One region of the Streptosporangium sp. NPDC087985 genome, then DNA from elsewhere that is predicted to be linked to it. Evidence: riboswitches for the same ligand, from Rfam matches in the RefSeq annotation. Region 1 holds a riboswitch; the other holds the start of a gene.
What was found. A riboswitch is a leader RNA that binds a small molecule or an ion and turns the genes downstream of it on or off. The one in region 1 is predicted to bind cobalamin.
Positions count from the first base shown of each region.

Region 2: linked by a shared signal. The riboswitch ahead of ACIN94_RS08115 (ribonucleoside-diphosphate reductase subunit alpha) and the one ahead of metE (5-methyltetrahydropteroyltriglutamate--homocysteine S-methyltransferase) in region 1 are both predicted to bind cobalamin.

Region 1 is NZ_JBIUTQ010000003.1:95,713-100,118, forward strand. It holds gene metE (5-methyltetrahydropteroyltriglutamate--homocysteine S-methyltransferase) at 1-1,965, opposite strand, end outside; cobalamin riboswitch at 2,071-2,287, opposite strand; partial or broken gene ACIN94_RS09310 (hypothetical protein) at 2,312-2,407, shown strand; gene ACIN94_RS09315 (VLRF1 family aeRF1-type release factor) at 2,516-3,679, shown strand; gene ACIN94_RS09320 (hypothetical protein) at 3,684-3,863, shown strand; gene ACIN94_RS09325 (DUF1707 domain-containing protein) at 3,901-4,359, opposite strand; gene ACIN94_RS09330 (PadR family transcriptional regulator) at 4,367-4,406, opposite strand, start outside.
Region 2 is NZ_JBIUTQ010000002.1:607,969-612,374, forward strand. It holds gene glmS (glutamine--fructose-6-phosphate transaminase (isomerizing)) at 1-953, shown strand, start outside; gene ACIN94_RS08110 (Bug family tripartite tricarboxylate transporter substrate binding protein) at 1,057-2,082, shown strand; cobalamin riboswitch at 2,081-2,285, shown strand; gene ACIN94_RS08115 (ribonucleoside-diphosphate reductase subunit alpha) at 2,405-4,406, shown strand, end outside.

The DNA.
Region 1 (4,406 bases):
CGAGCGGGCCGCCTCGACGCTGGTCACGTCGGCGTCCAGGTCGCCGATGGCGCCGATGATCTCGCCGAACTCCGAATAGCACATGTGGGTGTGGATCTGTGTGGTGTCGGCCACTCCGCCGGTGGCCAGCCGGAACGCGGCGACCGCCCACCCCAGGTATCCCTCGCGGTCCGCCCGTCGCAGCGGCAGCAGCTCGCGCAGCGCGGGCTCATCTACCTGGATGATGCGGATGCCCGCGGCCTCCAGGTCATGGATCTCGTCGCGCAGCGCCAGTGCCACCTGTCGCGCGGTTTCGCCAGGTGGCTGGTCGTCGCGGACGAAAGACCAGGCCAGCATGGTGACAGGCCCGGTCAGCATGCCCTTGACCGGCTTGGCTGTCTGGGACTGAGCGTAGGTGGCCCACCGCACCGTCATCGGCTGGGGACGGGAGACGTCGCCGAACAGGATCGGCGGCCGGACGCAGCGGGTGCCGTAAGACTGCACCCAGCCGTGCTCGGTGGCGGCATACCCCTCCAGCAGTTCGGCGAAGTACTGCACCATGTCGTTGCGCTCGGGCTCGCCGTGCACCAGCACATCCAGCCCCAGGTCCTCCTGCAGCGCGATGACCCGGTCGATCTCGGCCTTCATCCGCCTGTCGTATTCGGCCTGGTCGATGTGGCCTGCTCGGAGCGCGGCGCGGGCCTGGCGTACCTGCTCGGTCTGCGGGAAGGAGCCGATGGTGGTGGTGGCCAGCGGTGGCAGGCCCAGGCCGGCGTTCTGCAGGGCGAGCCGTTCGGCGTGCGGCGCGCGCGGGGTTCCCTCGCCCAGGGCTTCCAGCCTGGCCCGTACACGGGCATCGAGGAACCTGTCGACTCCGATCTCCTCGGGGATGACGACCTCGCCGTTCAGCGCCTGGCCGATCCGCACGACCTCGGTCACCTTCTGCCTGGCAAACGCCAGCCGCTCGCGCAGCCGGGGATCCAGCGAGGTCTCGGCCGAGAGGTCGAGCGGGACGTGCAGCAGCGAGCAGGAGGTACTCACCACCAGCCGGTCGGTCAGGCCCAGCAGCGTGGCGCAGGTCGCCAGCGCGCGTGCCGGGTCGGTCCGCCACACGTTGCGGCCGTCCACGACTCCGGCGACCAGAGTCTTGCCGGGCAGCCCGCCGATGGCGCCCAGTGCCTCAAGGTTGCCAGGCCCGGCGACGAAGTCCAGGCCGATCGACTCCACCCTGGTCGCGGCCAGGATCTCCAGCGCGGGCCCGATCTCGCCGAAGTAGGTCGCCACCAGCAACCGAGGGCGGGAGCTCAGCGAGCCCAGCCGCTGGTAGACGCGGCGCAGCGCGGCCAGCTCCTCATCGGTGCGGTCGGCGGCCAGTGTCGGCTCATCCAGCTGCACCTCGGCCACCCCGGCGGCGGCCAGCCGCTCCAGCAGCTCGGTGTAGACCTCCGCCAGGGCGTCCAGCAACCCCAGCGGCGCGAAGCCGGAAACGGTGGATTTGGCCAGCAGCAGGAATGACAGCGGCCCCACCAGAACGGGCCGGGTCTGGACGCCCAGCTTCCGTGCTTCGGTGTACTCGGCCAGCGGTTTGCTCCAGTCCAGCCGGAACCGGGTGTCCGGGCCGAGCTCGGGGACCAGATAGTGGTAGTTGGTGTCGAACCACTTGGTCATCTCCAGCGGCGCGACCCCTTCGGCGCCGCGGGCCATCGCGAAATACGGGTCGGCGGTGCCGGTGAACCGCTCGGGCACCGCGCCGACCAGCATGACTGTGTCCAGCACGTGGTCGTACAGGGAGAAGGTGTTGGACGGGATGGCGTCCAGCCCGGCGGCCGACAGCTCCCGCCACGTCTGGCTCCGCAGTTCGGCGGCGGTCTCTCGCAGGCGATCGGAGTCGATCCGTCCCGCCCAGTAGTCCTCGGTCGCCCGCTTCAGCTCGCGGTGGGCTCCGATGCGGGGGTAACCCTGGATGGTCGTGGTGACCTGGCTCATGGCGTCCTTCCCTCGGCTCATGCCATGTCGGTCCACGGCCGTGCGGAAGGCATGCGAAGGACGCATCCCAGGTCCTCCCGCGAGACCATGGACCACCACGCGCCGGGCGGCGCGCGGGCGGCAGGCAGGTCTTCGGACTCATGGGCGCCTTACTCTCTCCTACCGGCCGTCGCTTCCCAGACGAGAAATATGTCGTCCAGTGCGTGTGACGGCTTTCGTTCCCACTCACCGCTGCGGGGCAGTCCCGGATTCACACCGGGTTCCCTCTTACGACTCCCGGCACCAGGACGGCATCGGGAGAACCAACCGCCTTGGGAGCATATATGAGCAGGCACCTCCCCAACGGTCCAGGCTGGCCGAGGGCGAGCCGCTGTGGCGCGTGCACGAGGCGGTCTTCGCCGTTCTGGCGCTGGAGTCCGAGCCGGTGGACCCGCGTTTGTGATCTCCGGGTAAAGACAAGTGAAGAAGGGCGGCATTTCCCCGAGAGGGACGGTGGCTCCCCGTATACGGGTCCATATCGTTGGAGGCCGGGCCATCAGGGAGGATCGTCGTGAAGTTCGATCGTGCGGCTCTGCGTGAGGTCGTCGCCATCCACGACGACCAGGGGGTGCTGTCGTTCTATGTGACCGCCGACCCCCGGGAGGAGGCGGCGGCCCGGCCCGCATGGCGGATCCGTTTCGGTAACCGGCTCGCCGAACTGCGGAAGGAGGTCACCGCCGATGGGGACCGGTCGCGGCGGATGGCCGTCCTCAAGCGGTTGGAGGGGCTGGAAACGGAGCTCGGGCTGCTGCTCAACCCGAACGAGTCCGGGCTGGGGCGGGTGCTGTTCGCCCCGGTCAGCAGTGACAAGGCGTGGATCTTCTCCTTCCAGCTACCGGTCGCCGACCAGATCGTGCTGGAGTCGACGGCCTACGTGCGGCCGCTGGTCAACACGGTCGAGACCGCACCGCCCGCCGGGATCGCGCTCGTCTCCCGGGATGGGCTGCGCATGATCGACTACCGGTACGGCCTGGCCGAGGAGGTCGGCAGGACATCCTTCGAGGCCGGTACCGAGGAACGGCGGCAGACGCGTGGCGCCGCCTCCTCGGAGCCGGCCCAGCAGATCGTGACGCCACGGGACAAGTTCGAACGCCGGGCCGAGGAGAACCTCGCCAGGCTGCTGCGCGCCACCGGGCCGGGCATCACCGAGCAGGCCGCGAGCCGGGGCTGGACGGCGGTCGTGCTGATCGGTGATGTCCAGCTGACCGAGATCGTGGCGGCGGAGCTGACCGGCGACGTCATCCAGATCGACGCGGTGGTGGACGCGCTGCCCCCGGCGAAGATCGCCGAGTACGCGGAACCGCAGTTGCTGGCCGCCCGCACCCGGTTCGCCACCGCGCTGGCCGGCCGGGCCAGGGACGCCGCCCTGTCCGGTGGGCGCGGCGCCGTCGGCCTGGCGGACACGCTCAACGCGCTGAACGAGAGCCGGGTGGCGCAGCTGTTGCTGGCCGAGTCCCGCGAGTGGAGCGGCAGCCGTACGGCCGACGGGCGGCTCTGCCCGCCTGACCAGATCCCGCAGGGGGAGCCGGCGCAGACACACGTCCGGGAGCCCCGGATGGGGGAGCGCATGATCGAGCGGGCTCTGGACATCGACGCCGAGGTGATCGTGCTGGACCAGCAGGCCTCCGAGGTCCTCGCCGATCTCGACGGGGTAGCCGCGATCCTGCGCTGGTAGGGAAGTGGCCGCCTCCGCCCAGTGGGTGGCCAACTGGCTGATCACCGTCTCCTCTCCGTCCCTGGCGGCGTGGAGTCTGGCCGGTGCCTATGTCGGGTACGCCTTCTTCGCCGCGCTGTCCTCCGTCTCCGTGTGGTGGAAGATCAGGGAGGCCGAGGGACGCAAGCTGGAGGACATGGGCTAGGTTCACGCCCTGGTCTCCAGGCCGGCGGTGCCTTTTTCTAGCGCCTGTACCTGCGATGGTGCCACTGACCGCGGTGGTGCCACCGCCTGCGGTGGAGCATGCCCATCATCCCCACCACCAGCCAGGCGAGGAAGACGAACTTGAGCATTCCGAACCCGGTGATCGCAGCCGCGGCGGCCACGGCCAGGAAGACCAGCAGGATGATCGGCGGGCCGCCCCGGCGGCCCATCCCGTGGCGGTGCCAGGCCGCGGGGTGAGGGGGCGTCCAGCCCTGGCCGTGTGCGGCGCCGTCACCCTTGGGACGGGAACCGGGCAGCTCGGGTAGGTCGGCGGAGACCAGGGCCAGGTCGCGACCGGTGCGCGCGGACAGGGTCAGTTCGAGGCGTTCGTCGAGCTCCTGATGGGTCAGACGGCCCTGCGCGTAGTGCTCGCGCAGGGCCGTCATGGCCGCATCGCGCTCGGCGTCTCCGATACGGAGATCGTCCCGGGACGTCACAGAGGTCTCACTCCTCACCGGGGTCGTCGCCGTCCGCCAGGACCTGG
Region 2 (4,406 bases), on a different contig from region 1:
CGCGGTCGTTCCGCCGCGTGAAGATCATCGGTTGCGGCTCGGCCTACTACTCGGGCCAGATCGGCGCCCAGCTCATCGAGGAACTGGCGCGGATCCCGGCCGACGCCGAACCGGCCAGCGAGTTCCGCTACCGCAGCCCGGTCGTGGAGCCCGACACCCTCTACGTGGCGATCAGCCAGTCGGGGGAGACCTACGACACCCTCGCCGCCGTCCAGGAGCTCAAGCGCAAGGGCGGCCGGGTGCTCGGCATCGTCAACACCGTCGGCAGCGCCATCGCCCGCGAGTGCGACGGCGGTGTCTACCTGCATGCCGGCCCCGAGGTCTCGGTGGCGAGCACGAAGGCGTTCACCTCGACCGCGGTGGCCTTCGCGCTGCTCGCGCTCCACCTGGGCCGGGTGCGTGACCTGTCCCCGGCCGACGGCCGCCGCATCTGCGAGGGCCTGCGCAGGCTGCCCGGCCAGATCAAGGAGATCCTGGCGCTGGAGCCGCAGATCAGGGAGCTGGCGCACAAGTACGCCGATGCGCCGAGCATGATGTTCGTCGGCAGGGTCCGGGGTTATCCGGTGGCCCGCGAGGGCGCGCAGAAGCTCAAGGAGATTTCCTACGTGCACGCCGAGGCCTATCCGGCCAGCGAGCTCAAGCACGGGCCGCTGGCGCTGATCGGCCCGGAGATGCCGACCGTGGCGATCGTGCCCGATGACGAGCTGCTGGACAAGAACCTCACCACGCTGGGCGAGATCCGCGCGCGCGGGGGACGGGTGCTCATGGTCGGTCACCGTACGGCTGACCCGAAGCTGGCCGACGACTGCGTCGTGGTGCCGAGGAACGAGACCGAGCTGGACCCGATCCTGCTGTCGATCCCGCTCCAGCTCTTCGCGTACCACGCCGCCGTGGCGCTGGAGCGTGACGTGGACAAGCCTCGCAACCTGGCCAAGAGCGTCACGGTGGAGTGAGCCGGCGCCTCGATCCTCATAAGGCGATAAGGCCCCCAATATATGACAGAGAGTGATGCATCTGTAACCTGAGGTATTGAATGGTCTCGGGGAGGGGGCGCCTATGCACCGCCGGCGGTTCTTCGCGCTCGCCCTGGGAGTCATGGTCGCCGGCGGCTGCGGGGCGGGGGGCTCCCCCGCACCCACGGCGGGCCGGCTCACCGTCGTCGCGCCAGCCGCGCGCGGGCAGGGCTGGGACCGGGCCGCACGTGCGCTGGCCATGGTCCTGACCGGCGACCGGATGGCGCGGACGGTTGAGGTGAGCAACTATCCGGGTGGCCTGGGCGCCGCCGCGCTGGGGGCGTTCCCCGCCGCCCACGACCCGTTCATGCGCGAGGGCAGGCTGCTCCTCACCGGGATGCCGATGGTGGCGGGGGCGGAGATCGCCAATGCCGCCTCCGTGGTGAAGTCCACCACACCCCTGGCCCGGCTCGTCGGCGACTGGGCAGCCCTGGTCGTCCCGGCCGGCTCACGCCTGCGCGCCTTCGAGGACTTCGCCGCGGCGCTCCGCCGCGACCCGGCCAAGCTGACGGTGGGCGGCCGGATGGATGGTGGCTCCGACCACGTGCTCTACGGCATGATCAGCAAGTGCCTGGGAGTGGACACCCGGCTGCTGAACTACGCCGGCTACTCCAGCGGGGCCGAGGCCGCGCAGGCGCTCCAGGATGGCCGGGTCGCCGCGCTGCTGGGCTCGGCCCGCTCCTTTGTGCCCGAGATCGCCGCAGGCCGCCTGCGGCCGCTGGTGGTCTCCTCCGCCGAGCGGATCGACGGGATCGACGCGCCGACGATGATGGAGCTGGATATCCGTCTGGAGTACACCGACTGGTGCGGCATCCTCGGCCCCCGCGGCATGAGCTCCGAGGACAGGGACGCGGCCGTCGCTCTGTGTGACCGCGTCGACGCCTCACCCCGCTGGCGGGCCGTCTGCGTGGCCAACGGCTGGAACCGGGTCTACCTGAGCGGGGACGACTTCCGCCAGTGGCTCGTCACGGAGACCGGCCGCACCCGGGAGGTGCTCAACGAACTCGGCCTCCTGAGCACTTTCTCCACAAGTTGTTGGGGTAGTTGCGTCCGGCGGCCCTACATGTAGGATCCTGCTCGTTGCTGGTTCGCCCCCTTGCGAGGGCGAGGCAAGAGGGAACCCGGTGGGAGTCCGGGACTGCCCCGCAGCGGTGAACGGGAACGACCACCGTCATGAGAGCACTGGGCGCGCCATGCCTGGGAAGCGACGGTCAGTAGGCAAGAGTCAGGCGCCCGTGAGTCCGAAAACCTGCCGGCGATATGGAACTGTCCAGGGCTTCGAGGGAGGGCCCGCGGACTGAGGCGGTCCGGCGTGCCCGGAACCGCCCTCGGACGCGTGCGCTTTTCCGGCGAGAGCCGTGCGGGGAATTCGAGCGCGCGAGGGGTAGCACGTGACACAGACTTTGGCCGATGCCGCCGGGAAGACCGGCAACGACCCGGCTGCCCGCCGGTTGGCCATCGAGGAGGCCGCCGCCCGAGTGATCACCGATCCGGAGAACTCCAGGATCGCCGCCGGGCTGCTGGCGGAGCTGATCGCCGACGAGGCGGCTGAGCACGGCGTGCGGACCTTCTCCGAGTCCATCGCCGCCACCCACGAGGCCGGACTCGTCCAGGACGGGCTGGCCGCCTTCGTGGCCGCCCACGCCGAGGTGCTGGACGCGCTGGTGGCGGAGGACGCCGACGGCCGGTTCGAGTACTTCGGGCTGCGCACGGTCTACGACCGTTACCTGCTGCGCCACCCGCGGACCCGCAAGGTCCTGGAACGTCCGCAGCACTTCTTCCTGCGGGTGGCCTGCGGCCTGTCGGAGACGGTCGAGGAGGCCGCCGAGCTGTATGCGCTCATGGCCACCCTGTCCTACCTGCCGAGCTCGCCGACGCTGTTCAACTCCGGCTCGCGCAGGCCCCAGCTGTCGTCCTGCTTCCTGCTCGACTCGCCCCGCGACGAGCTGGAGGCGATCTACGAGCGCTACGGGCAGGTCGCCCGGCTGTCGAAGTACGCCGGGGGCATCGGCATCGCCTGGACCAGGGTCCGCTCGCGCGGCTCGCTGATCCGGGGCACCAACGGCCACTCCAACGGCATCGTGCCGTGGCTGCGCACGCTGGACTCCAGTGTCGCCGCGGTCAACCAGGGTGGCCGCCGTAAGGGAGCGGCCTGCGTCTACCTGGAGTCCTGGCACGCCGACGTCGAGGAGTTCCTCGAACTGCGCGACAACACCGGCGAGGAGGCTCGCCGCACGCACAACCTGAACCTGGCCAACTGGGTCCCCGATGAGTTCATGCGCCGGGTCGAGGCCGACGGCGTGTGGTCGCTGTTCGACCCCAAGGAGGTCCCGCACCTCACCGACCTGTACGGCGCCGCGTTCGAGGAGGCCTACCGGGTCGCCGAGGCCGAGGGCCGCTATGTCAGGCAGGTCCCGGCGCGGTCCCTGTACGGCCGGATGATGCGCACCCTCGCCCAGACCGGCAACGGCTGGATGACCTTCAAGGACGCGGCCAACCGGACCTCCAACCAGACGGCCCGCCCCGAGAACGTCATCCACCTGTCGAACCTCTGCACCGAGATCCTCGAGGTCACCAACGACGCCGAGACGGCCGTCTGCAACCTCGGCTCGATCAACCTCGCCGCCCACCTCGACGGCCAGGAGATCGACTGGGCACGGCTGCGCCGGACCGTCCGCACCGCCGTACGGTTCCTGGACCGGACCATCGACCTGGGCTTCTACCCGACCCCCGAGGCCGAGACGGCCAACCGGAAGTGGCGGCCGATCGGCCTGGGCCTGATGGGCCTGGCCGATGTGTTCTTCGCGCTACGGCTGCCGTTCGACTCGCCGCGGGCGCTGGAGCTCTCCACCCGGATCTCCGAGGAGATCGCGCTGGCGGCCTACGCCACGTCCGCGGACCTGGCCGTCGAGCGGGGCCGTCACCCTTCCTACGACGAGACCCGGGCCGCCGGCGGTGTGCTCCATCCCGACCACTACGGGGCCGGGCGGTCGCCGGAGTGGGAGCGGCTCAGGGAGCGGATCGCCGAGACCGGTCTGCGCAACTCGCTGATGATCGCGATCGCGCCCACCGCCACGATCGCCTCCATCGCGGGCTGCTACGAGTGCATCGAGCCCCAGGTGTCCAACATCTTCAAGCGTGAGACGCTGTCGGGGGAGTTCCTCCAGGTCAACCGCTACCTGGTCCGCGACCTTTCGGCCCGCGGCCTGTGGACCCCGCAGATCCGGGACGCGATCAAGCGGGCCGACGGCTCCATCCAGGACGTTCCCGGTATGCCGGAGGACCTCAAGGCGCTCTACCGGACTGCCTGGGAGCTGCCGCAGAAGGCGCTGATCGACCTGGCCGCGGCGCGCACGCCGTACATCGACCAGTCGCAGTCGCTGAACCTCTTCA